One region of the Ensifer meliloti genome, then DNA from elsewhere that is predicted to be linked to it. Evidence: predicted binding sites of a transcription regulator. Region 1 holds the regulator's gene; the other holds the start of a gene.
The links. Region 1 encodes HrcA, which represses chaperone genes, less so after heat shock. Its sites were predicted from a motif close to GTTAGCACTCNCNNNNNGNGAGTGCTAAC; they were not measured.
Positions count from the first base shown of each region.

Region 2: a site for HrcA is predicted at 1,674-1,702, ahead of groES (co-chaperone GroES). Genes of this name have one in related genera too.

Region 1 covers NZ_CP120365.1:2,707,967-2,712,267, forward strand. The annotation lists gene rdgB (RdgB/HAM1 family non-canonical purine NTP pyrophosphatase) at 1-18, opposite strand, end outside; gene PZL22_RS19940 (VOC family protein) at 49-462, opposite strand; gene rph (ribonuclease PH) at 699-1,418, opposite strand; gene hrcA (heat-inducible transcriptional repressor HrcA) at 1,676-2,755, shown strand; gene grpE (nucleotide exchange factor GrpE) at 2,914-3,540, shown strand; gene ptsN (PTS IIA-like nitrogen regulatory protein PtsN) at 3,879-4,301, opposite strand, start outside.
Region 2 covers NZ_CP120365.1:3,140,425-3,144,725, reverse strand. The annotation lists gene PZL22_RS22005 (TIGR01459 family HAD-type hydrolase) at 1-349, opposite strand, end outside; gene PZL22_RS22000 (chromate resistance protein ChrB domain-containing protein) at 664-1,491, opposite strand; gene groES (co-chaperone GroES) at 1,760-2,056, shown strand; gene groL (chaperonin GroEL) at 2,132-3,769, shown strand; gene PZL22_RS21985 (NAD(P)/FAD-dependent oxidoreductase) at 4,275-4,301, opposite strand, start outside.

The sequences.
Region 1 (4,301 bases):
GTCGATCAGTCTGCGCATCTATTCCGTTCCGTTCAGGTATTACCGAAATCAATCCTTGGCCCAGAGGCCCGCTTCCGCGCATTCCAGGCTGTTGCCGGCCGGATCGCGGAAATAGAAGGAGCGGGCGCCGTTCGGCCAGCGGATATCCGCCTCGATCTCGACCCCGGCTGCCTCCAGTTTCGCCTTCCAGCCGTCGAGCGCCTCGGCGGCGACCCGGAAGCACATGTGCCCGTTGCCCTTCGTCCCGTGCGGAGGCACGGGAAGTGCGCCCGGTGCAGGCGGCTTCACCGTCTCCGCCGGATTGAAGATCAGGAGCACGCCTTCGCCGCAGCGGAAGAAGACATGGCGGCTGCCGGCGCGCGTGATCCTTTCAAGGCCGAGGACCGTTCCGTAGAAGGCCTCCGCCTGGTCGAGATCGTCCGCGTAAAGCGCGGTCTCCAGAATGCCTTCGAATGTCGGCACCGGACCTGTTCCTCTCAAGTGATCCAGAGCACTTCCGGTAAAGCCGTGACGGTGTTCCGTCCGGAAGTGCGTATTGTCGAAGCGTTAGATCATCTCACTGCTTCAGTGAAGCAGAGAGCGGTCTAGAGCGGGATTAGGAAAAGTGCGCGCGCTTTTCCGCCCGCATCCCGCTTCTCAACTTCTTGGTTCCGATCACGTTCATGTTTTAGGTCGACCCGACCTAAAAACATCGTGATCTAGCCTGCTATCGCCTGCTTCTGCATTTCGACGAGTTCGGCAATGCCGTTCTTGGCGAGCAGCATCAGGCTTGCGAATTCTTCTTCGCTGAAGGGCTTGCCTTCCGCCGTTCCCTGGATCTCGACCAGGCCGCCGCTGCCCGTCATCACGAAATTGGCATCCGTCTCCGCAGCCGAGTCTTCCAGATAATCGAGGTCGATAACCGGCTGATTGGCGAAGATGCCGCAGGAAATGGCGGCCACATGATCTTTCAAGACCTTCTCCAGCTTGACCATGTTGCGCGCTTCCATCCACTTCAAACAGTCGTGGAGGGCGATCCAGGCGCCGGTGATCGACGCGGTGCGCGTGCCGCCGTCGGCCTGAATCACGTCGCAGTCGATCGAGATCTGACGTTCGCCGAGCGCCGGAAGATCGACGACGGCTCTGAGCGACCGCCCGATCAGCCTCTGGATCTCCTGCGTGCGGCCGCTCTGCTTGCCGGTCGCCGCCTCGCGCCTCATGCGCTCGCCGGTCGCCCGCGGCAGCATGCCATATTCCGCGGTGATCCAGCCTTTGCCGCCGTTGCGCAGCCAAGCCGGAACTTTTTCCTCCAGGCTCGCGGTGCACAGAACATGCGTGTCGCCGAAGCGTACCAGGCAGGATCCTTCCGCATGCTTGGAGAAACTGCGCTCGAACGAGACCTTGCGCATTTGGTCGGTTTTTCTACCGGATGGCCGCATCGTCAACTCCTGTCGATCCCGACTGCATGCTTCCTTGGGTCCTGTTCGGTTCAAGGACAAGAACATGCAGAATTCAAAGTGCTCCAGCGGCCTTTGCGCGTCTGAAGACGCGCGGCGCTTTCGTGAGCCTTCTAGATCATGGCGTAGGCAAAGGGAACCGCTTGATGTCGAAGCTTCGCAGTGATTTTTCCCTTTTGCCATTCCCCGCGCGGATCACTATATTCTTTCCGGACACAGAATACTGATCACGGAGTGACATGGTACTGCGCAACCCTGGAACGAAGGGGATCGCATCGGCGCTGGACGAGCGCTCCGGCGAGATCTTCCGCCGCATTGTCGAGAGCTATCTGGAAAGCGGGGAGCCGCTGGGCTCGCGCAATCTCTCGCGGCTGTTGCCGGTGTCGCTGTCGCCGGCCTCGGTTCGCAACGTGATGAGCGATCTCGAGGATCTGGGCCTGATCTATTCCCCCCATGTCAGCGCCGGCCGGCTTCCGACGCAGCTGGGCCTGCGCTTCTTCGTGGACGCCTTCATGCAGGTGGGCAATCTCTCGCCGGAGGAACGCGCCTCGATCGAAAGGCAGGTTCACCCGGGAAATCGGGACAGGTCGGTCGAAAACCTTCTTACCGAGGCGAGCCAGATGCTGTCCGGCATGTCGCGCGGCGCAGGTCTCGTAATCACCACCAAGAGCGATCCCGTCCTCAAGCATGTCGAGTTTATCCGGCTGGCGCCGACCAAGGCGCTGGCGGTGCTCGTCGGCGAGCACGATCAGGTGGAGAACCGCATCATCGAGCTGCCCGCCGGGATCACCAGCGCCCAGCTCACCGAAGCGGCGAACTTCGTCAACGCTCACCTTGCCGGTCAGACGATTCCCGAATTGCGGACGCAACTGGAAAAGGTCAAGGAGACGGTGCGCGGCGAGCTCGACGCGCTCTCGCAGGACCTGGTCGAGCGTGGGCTGGCGATCTGGTCCGGAAGCGAGGGCGACGGCCAGCCGGCGCGGCTGATCGTCAGGGGCCGCGCCAATCTGCTCGAAGGATTGGAAGGGACGGACGACATCGAGCGGCTGCGTATGCTCTTCGATGACCTCGAAAAGAAGGACAGCCTGATCGAGATCCTCAACCTCGCCGAGAGCGGCCCGGGCGTGCGCATCTTCATCGGTTCCGAAAACAAGCTGTTTTCGCTTTCCGGTTCCTCGCTGATCGTCGCTCCCTACCGCGACAGCGACGACCGCATCGTCGGCGCGGTCGGTGTAATCGGGCCGACCCGGCTCAACTATTCCCGCATCGTTCCCATGGTCGATTACACCGCCCAGCTCATGTCGCGGCTGTCGCGCTGAGCGAATCCTTTTGATCGATGAAGCAATCGACCCTTGATTTTTTGGGCCCAAACATCGATATCGGGCTTCAAATCCAGGCAACAGTACGTTCAAGCAAAGCGACTTCCGCTGGTTTGATGATGCCGAACACAGCAAAAGACAGAAATTCGGAGAACGTCATGACCGACGAAACGAACAAGAACGGACCCGAGGCCGCGGCGCCTGAAGAATTCGAAACAGCCGCTGAGCCGCAAGCCGCGGAAAAGCCGGAGGCGGATGCTTCCACGACCGCGCCGGATCCGCTTGAGCTTGCCAGGGCCGAGAGTGCGGAACTGCGCGACAAATATCTTCGCCTTGCTGCGGAGATGGACAATCTGCGCCGGCGCACCGAACGTGATGTCAAGGACGCGAAGTCCTATTCCGTCGCGGGCTTCGCGCGCGACATGCTGGCGGTCTCCGATAACCTGCGCCGCGCGCTGGATGCGATTCCGGCCGACGCCAGGGAGGCGGGCGATGCCGGCCTGAAAGCACTCATCGAGGGCGTGGAAATGACCGAGCGGTCGATGCTTGCGGCGCTCGAGCGTCACGGCGTGAAGCAGTTGGACCCCACCGGCCAGAAGTTCGATCCGAATTTCCACCAGGCCATGTTCGAGGTCCCGAACACCGAGGTTCCGAACAACACGGTCGTCCAGGTGGTCCAGGCGGGATACACGATCGGCGAGCGCGTCCTGCGCCCGGCGATGGTCGGCGTTGCCAAGGGCGGCCCGAAAGCAGCCACCTCTGAAAGCGAGACGCCTGCTGCTTAGAGCGGGATGAGGAAAGGTGTGTGCGGTTTTCCGCCCGCATCCCGCGTCTCAACTTCTTGGAATCGATCACGTTCATGTTTTTACAGCGCCGCGCGTCTTATCAGACGCGCAAAGGTCGCTGTAACACTTTGATCTGCTGCATGTTTTTGTCCTTTAATCGGATACGATTAAAGGAAACATGCAGTAGGTCGACCCGACCTAGAAACATCGTGATCTGACGGCGCATGAATGCGATTTGCGAAGGGCCGCGCACTCTGCAAGGTGCGCGGCCCTTCGGCGTTGTTCGAATTGCCGCATGCTCTTCCAACCGGCTCCGGTAGGCGGCAGGCAGAAGATATTCAGGCAGCGTGCGAGGTCGTGTCGTCGCTAAGCAGCGTGTAGATCGCGCTTGCCGAGTCGCTCGCTCGGATACGCGACACCATGTCATGGTCGCGCAGCACGCGCGCGATGCGCGAGAGCGCCTTCAGGTGGTCGGCGCCGGCACCTTCCGGTGCAAGCAGCAGAAAGACGAGGTCGACCGGCTGGTCGTCCAATGCCTCGAAATCGACCGGCGCATCGAGCCGCGCAAAGATGCCGACGATCGACGGAAGATTGCTGAGCTTGCCGTGCGGGATGGCGATGCCGTTGCCCACACCGGTCGAGCCGAGTCGTTCTCGCTGCAGGATGACGTCGAAAATCTCCCGCTCCGGCAGACCGGTGAGCTTCGATGCTTTTGCCGCCAATTCCTGAAGGAGTTGCTTCTTCGAGTTGGCCCTCATGGC
Region 2 (4,301 bases), 430 kb from region 1:
TCTCGGTGCCGAGCCCTTCAAGCAGCGGCAGATCCCGGTCCGCCCCGATAAAGAAGATGCGTTTGTCGGCCGCCGCAATCAGCGCCTGCGTCACGTCCCCGGAAGTGACGATACGGTCATAGGCTTCGTCGGGGACGCCGAGGCCGCGGATCTGCACCGTGACGCCCGGATGCGGCCGGGGTGAATTGGTGATGAGAACGACGGTGAGCCCCTGGGCGCGCGCCTCGGCCAGCGCTTCGCAGGCGGATGCAAAGGCTTGAATGCCGTTGTGAAGCACACCCCAGACGTCGCAAAGGACAACGTCGTAGCGACCGGCGATTTCCCGAAAACTGTTGATCCTGACGGCCATGCTGGCTTCCTGCAAACTCGGCTTTCCGGCTGACATCGCAAGGAAGGGGCAAGAATACAAGCCTTACGCCGAGAAAAACGCGGCACTTTCCCAAGGATTTTAAAGCAATTCCGGGAAGCGGCGCGTTGAAGCTCCGGTCGGTTTTGTCGGCGCGCATGGCGATGCGCTTGAATTCCTCGAGTGCCGACTGCGCGGCCTATTGCATGTTTCCTTTGGCAGGAAACGGATCCTGCAGTCTCGCCTCTTCCAGGGATGTGGTAATCAAACAAGCCGCGGCGGGAAGGCGGGCGCGGCTTCCACGGCTGTCCCTCCGTTCATGGCCTTTTCCCCTTTCCGCCATGCGATACCCAGTCGTGCTTTTCCTGCGTCGCATCACGCGCCCAGCGATAGAGCGCATCATAGATCGTCATCCCCGCCTCGAGTTGTTCGAGATCATCGGCATACATGCGCGATAGGCCGAGTGAAACGGCAAGCAGCCCCGCCGCCTCCGGTTCCAGTTCGCGCCTGTCCGTGTCGGCGCCGCGCACGATACGGGCGACGTGCTCCAGCGCGGGGAACGAGAGACCGAATTCCTTGACCATCGTGTCGAAGGTGCATTCCTCGCCGCGATGACTCCAGAAGACGCCCTCGATGTCGAACGGCGTCGCACCGAAGCGCTCGCCGACCGCCTCGACCTCCGCGGGCGTGACATAAAGAAACCGGGCACGCGGGTCGACGAAGCGCCGGATCAGCCAGGGGCAGGCTATGCGGTCGATCTTCGGCCGCGATCGGGTCACCCAGACGGATCCCCCCGAAGGGTCTGCATTCGGAAGGCTTGCGACCGGAACGAGCGGCAGTCCCGCGGCCCGCCACGCTTCGATACCGCCGTCGAGTATCTCCGCAGCCGCGCCTGCATGACGCAGCCATGCGGCGGCACCCTCGCTGAGTTTGCCGCCGTGCTTGCAGAGCACGACAACCCAGCCGCCGCGGTATTCCTCGGCCCATTGCGGCACGTGAACATGGCCGCGATGGAAGGAGCCCGGCACGAGATGATGATCGGCTGCGAAGTCGTCGTCATCGCGCACATCGATGACGACGGGCGCCTTGGGAGTACCAACGAGACGAGCGAGTTTTTCGGATGAGATGGAGTTGAACGATGCCATGATACGACGTCCTTTAGATCGTTAGCGGACGCGAAATTCCGGCATGGCGCCTCGTGAGGCATTCGCTTACCCCATGGCACTCATCAAACAAAAGTGCGCCCGGTCTGTCAACGATCATGGCCGGCAAAAAATCTCGGAGCCTATCCTTGACTCATTTCACAGCCAGCCTTATCTCGGCTGGCGCTAGCACTCGCTTGATATGAGTGCTAACACCCATCTGGCGGGTCCATCCGTGACCCGCAGTGTCATTTGATCGAGGGATTAGACAATGGCAAGCACCAATTTCCGTCCGCTGCACGACCGGGTTGTCGTCCGCCGCGTCGAGTCTGAAGAAAAGACCAAGGGCGGCATCATCATTCCGGACACCGCTAAGGAAAAGCCGCAGGAAGGCGAGATCGTGGCTGTCGGTTCGGGTGCCCGTGACGAAAGCGGCAAGGTTGTTCCGCTCGACGTGAAGGCTGGCGACCGCATCCTGTTCGGCAAGTGGTCCGGCACCGAAGTCAAGATCAACGGCGAAGACCTTCTGATCATGAAGGAAGCCGACATCATGGGTGTCATCGGCTGATCGCCGGCAACCCTTCAAACTTCCGCAATTTGAAACCGGACCAGTTCCGGAATTTCGAAACCAGGAGCTTTCAAAATGGCAGCTAAAGAAGTCAAGTTCGGCCGCAGCGCGCGCGAAAAGATGCTGCGCGGCGTCGACATCCTCGCCGACGCAGTCAAGGTGACGCTCGGCCCGAAGGGCCGCAACGTCGTTATCGACAAGTCGTTCGGCGCGCCGCGCATCACCAAGGACGGCGTTTCGGTCGCCAAGGAGATCGAACTCGAAGACAAGTTCGAGAACATGGGCGCCCAGATGGTCCGCGAAGTCGCTTCGAAGACCAACGACATTGCCGGTGACGGCACGACGACTGCAACCGTTCTCGCCCAGGCGATCGTTCGCGAAGGCGCGAAGGCCGTTGCCGCCGGCATGAACCCGATGGACCTGAAGCGCGGTATCGACCTGGCTGTCGCCGAAGTCGTCAAGGACCTGCTCGCCAAGGCCAAGAAGATCAACACCTCGGACGAAGTCGCCCAGGTCGGCACGATCTCGGCAAACGGCGAAAAGCAGATCGGTCTCGACATTGCGGAAGCGATGCAGAAGGTCGGCAACGAAGGCGTCATCACGGTTGAAGAAGCCAAGACCGCCGAGACCGAGCTCGAAGTCGTCGAAGGCATGCAGTTCGACCGCGGCTACCTGTCGCCCTACTTCGTCACCAACCCGGAAAAGATGGTCGCCGACCTCGAAGACGCTTTCATTCTCCTGCACGAGAAGAAGCTCTCCAACCTCCAGGCGATGCTCCCGGTTCTCGAAGCCGTCGTGCAGACCGGCAAGCCGCTCCTCATCATCGCTGAAGACGTCGAAGGCGAAGCACTCGCAACGCTCGTCGTCAACAAGCTGCGTGGCGGCTTGAAGATCGCTGCCGTCAAGGCCCCGGGCTTCGGCGACCGCCGAAAGGCCATGCTCGAAGACATCGCCATCCTGACGGGCGGCACGGTGATCTCGGAAGACCTCGGCATCAAACTCGAAAGCGTCACGCTCGACATGCTCGGCCGCGCTAAGAAGGTTTCGATCACCAAGGAAAACACGACGATCGTCGACGGCGCCGGCCAGAAGTCCGACATCGAAGGCCGCGTCGCTCAGATCAAGGCCCAGATCGAAGAAACCACCTCCGACTACGACCGTGAGAAGCTGCAGGAGCGCCTTGCCAAGCTCGCCGGCGGCGTCGCTGTCATCCGCGTCGGCGGTGCGACGGAAGTCGAAGTGAAGGAAAAGAAGGACCGCATCGACGACGCCCTCAACGCGACGCGCGCTGCCGTTCAGGAAGGCATCGTACCGGGCGGCGGCGTTGCCCTGCTGCGTTCTTCCGTCAAGATCACCGTCAAGGGTGAGAACGACGATCAGGACGCCGGCGTCAACATCGTTCGCCGCGCTCTGCAGTCTCCGGCCCGTCAGATCGTTGAAAACGCTGGCGACGAAGCCTCCATCGTTGTCGGCAAGATCCTCGAGAAGAACACCGACGACTTCGGCTACAACGCTCAGACCGGCGAGTATGGCGACATGATCGCCATGGGCATCATCGACCCGGTCAAGGTCGTTCGCACCGCGCTTCAGGACGCAGCGTCGGTTGCTTCGCTGCTCATCACCACCGAAGCCATGATCGCCGAACTGCCGAAGAAGGACGCTCCGGCAATGCCTGGCGGCATGGGCGGAATGGGTGGAATGGACATGATGTGATAAGGCGACAGCCTTAGCACGATCCATCCGGATCTGAAGGGCGGCTCTCGAGCCGCCCTTTTTGTTTTAACGCCGCCGGCCACGAAGCAGAGATCGCGAAGGCCCGCCAGCGGTTTCCATGTTCGGCGCTTGCCGCTTTCCATTTGGTTTCCGTAGGTCTTATTGCTCCGGCCCCCGCCACAATCCGCAGAAATATAAGTTGGCTGCCACGTCTGGCCCTCGGGAGGGGCCGTTGCCGCGGAGAAATCCGGCTGGCTCTCGCTTCCAGTTATGCAGTCTGCCGACGGGATCGTTCGGGATAGGTGAAGGTCAAGCCGCTTGTCGTCTCCCCCCTTGTGGGGGAGAATATTTGCGGCGGGCTCTCGCTTCCGCTTCTGCGTTCTGCCCGTGGCATCGTTTGGGCATGTGAAGTCAAAACCGCTTATCTGCCCCAAGGCAATGGTCCCGCGAGAGGATCAGATGGTATATGCCCTAGGTTGCAGCGCAGACGGCGGTAGCGCGGCTGCTATACAAGCAATGCCTTCAGATCGAC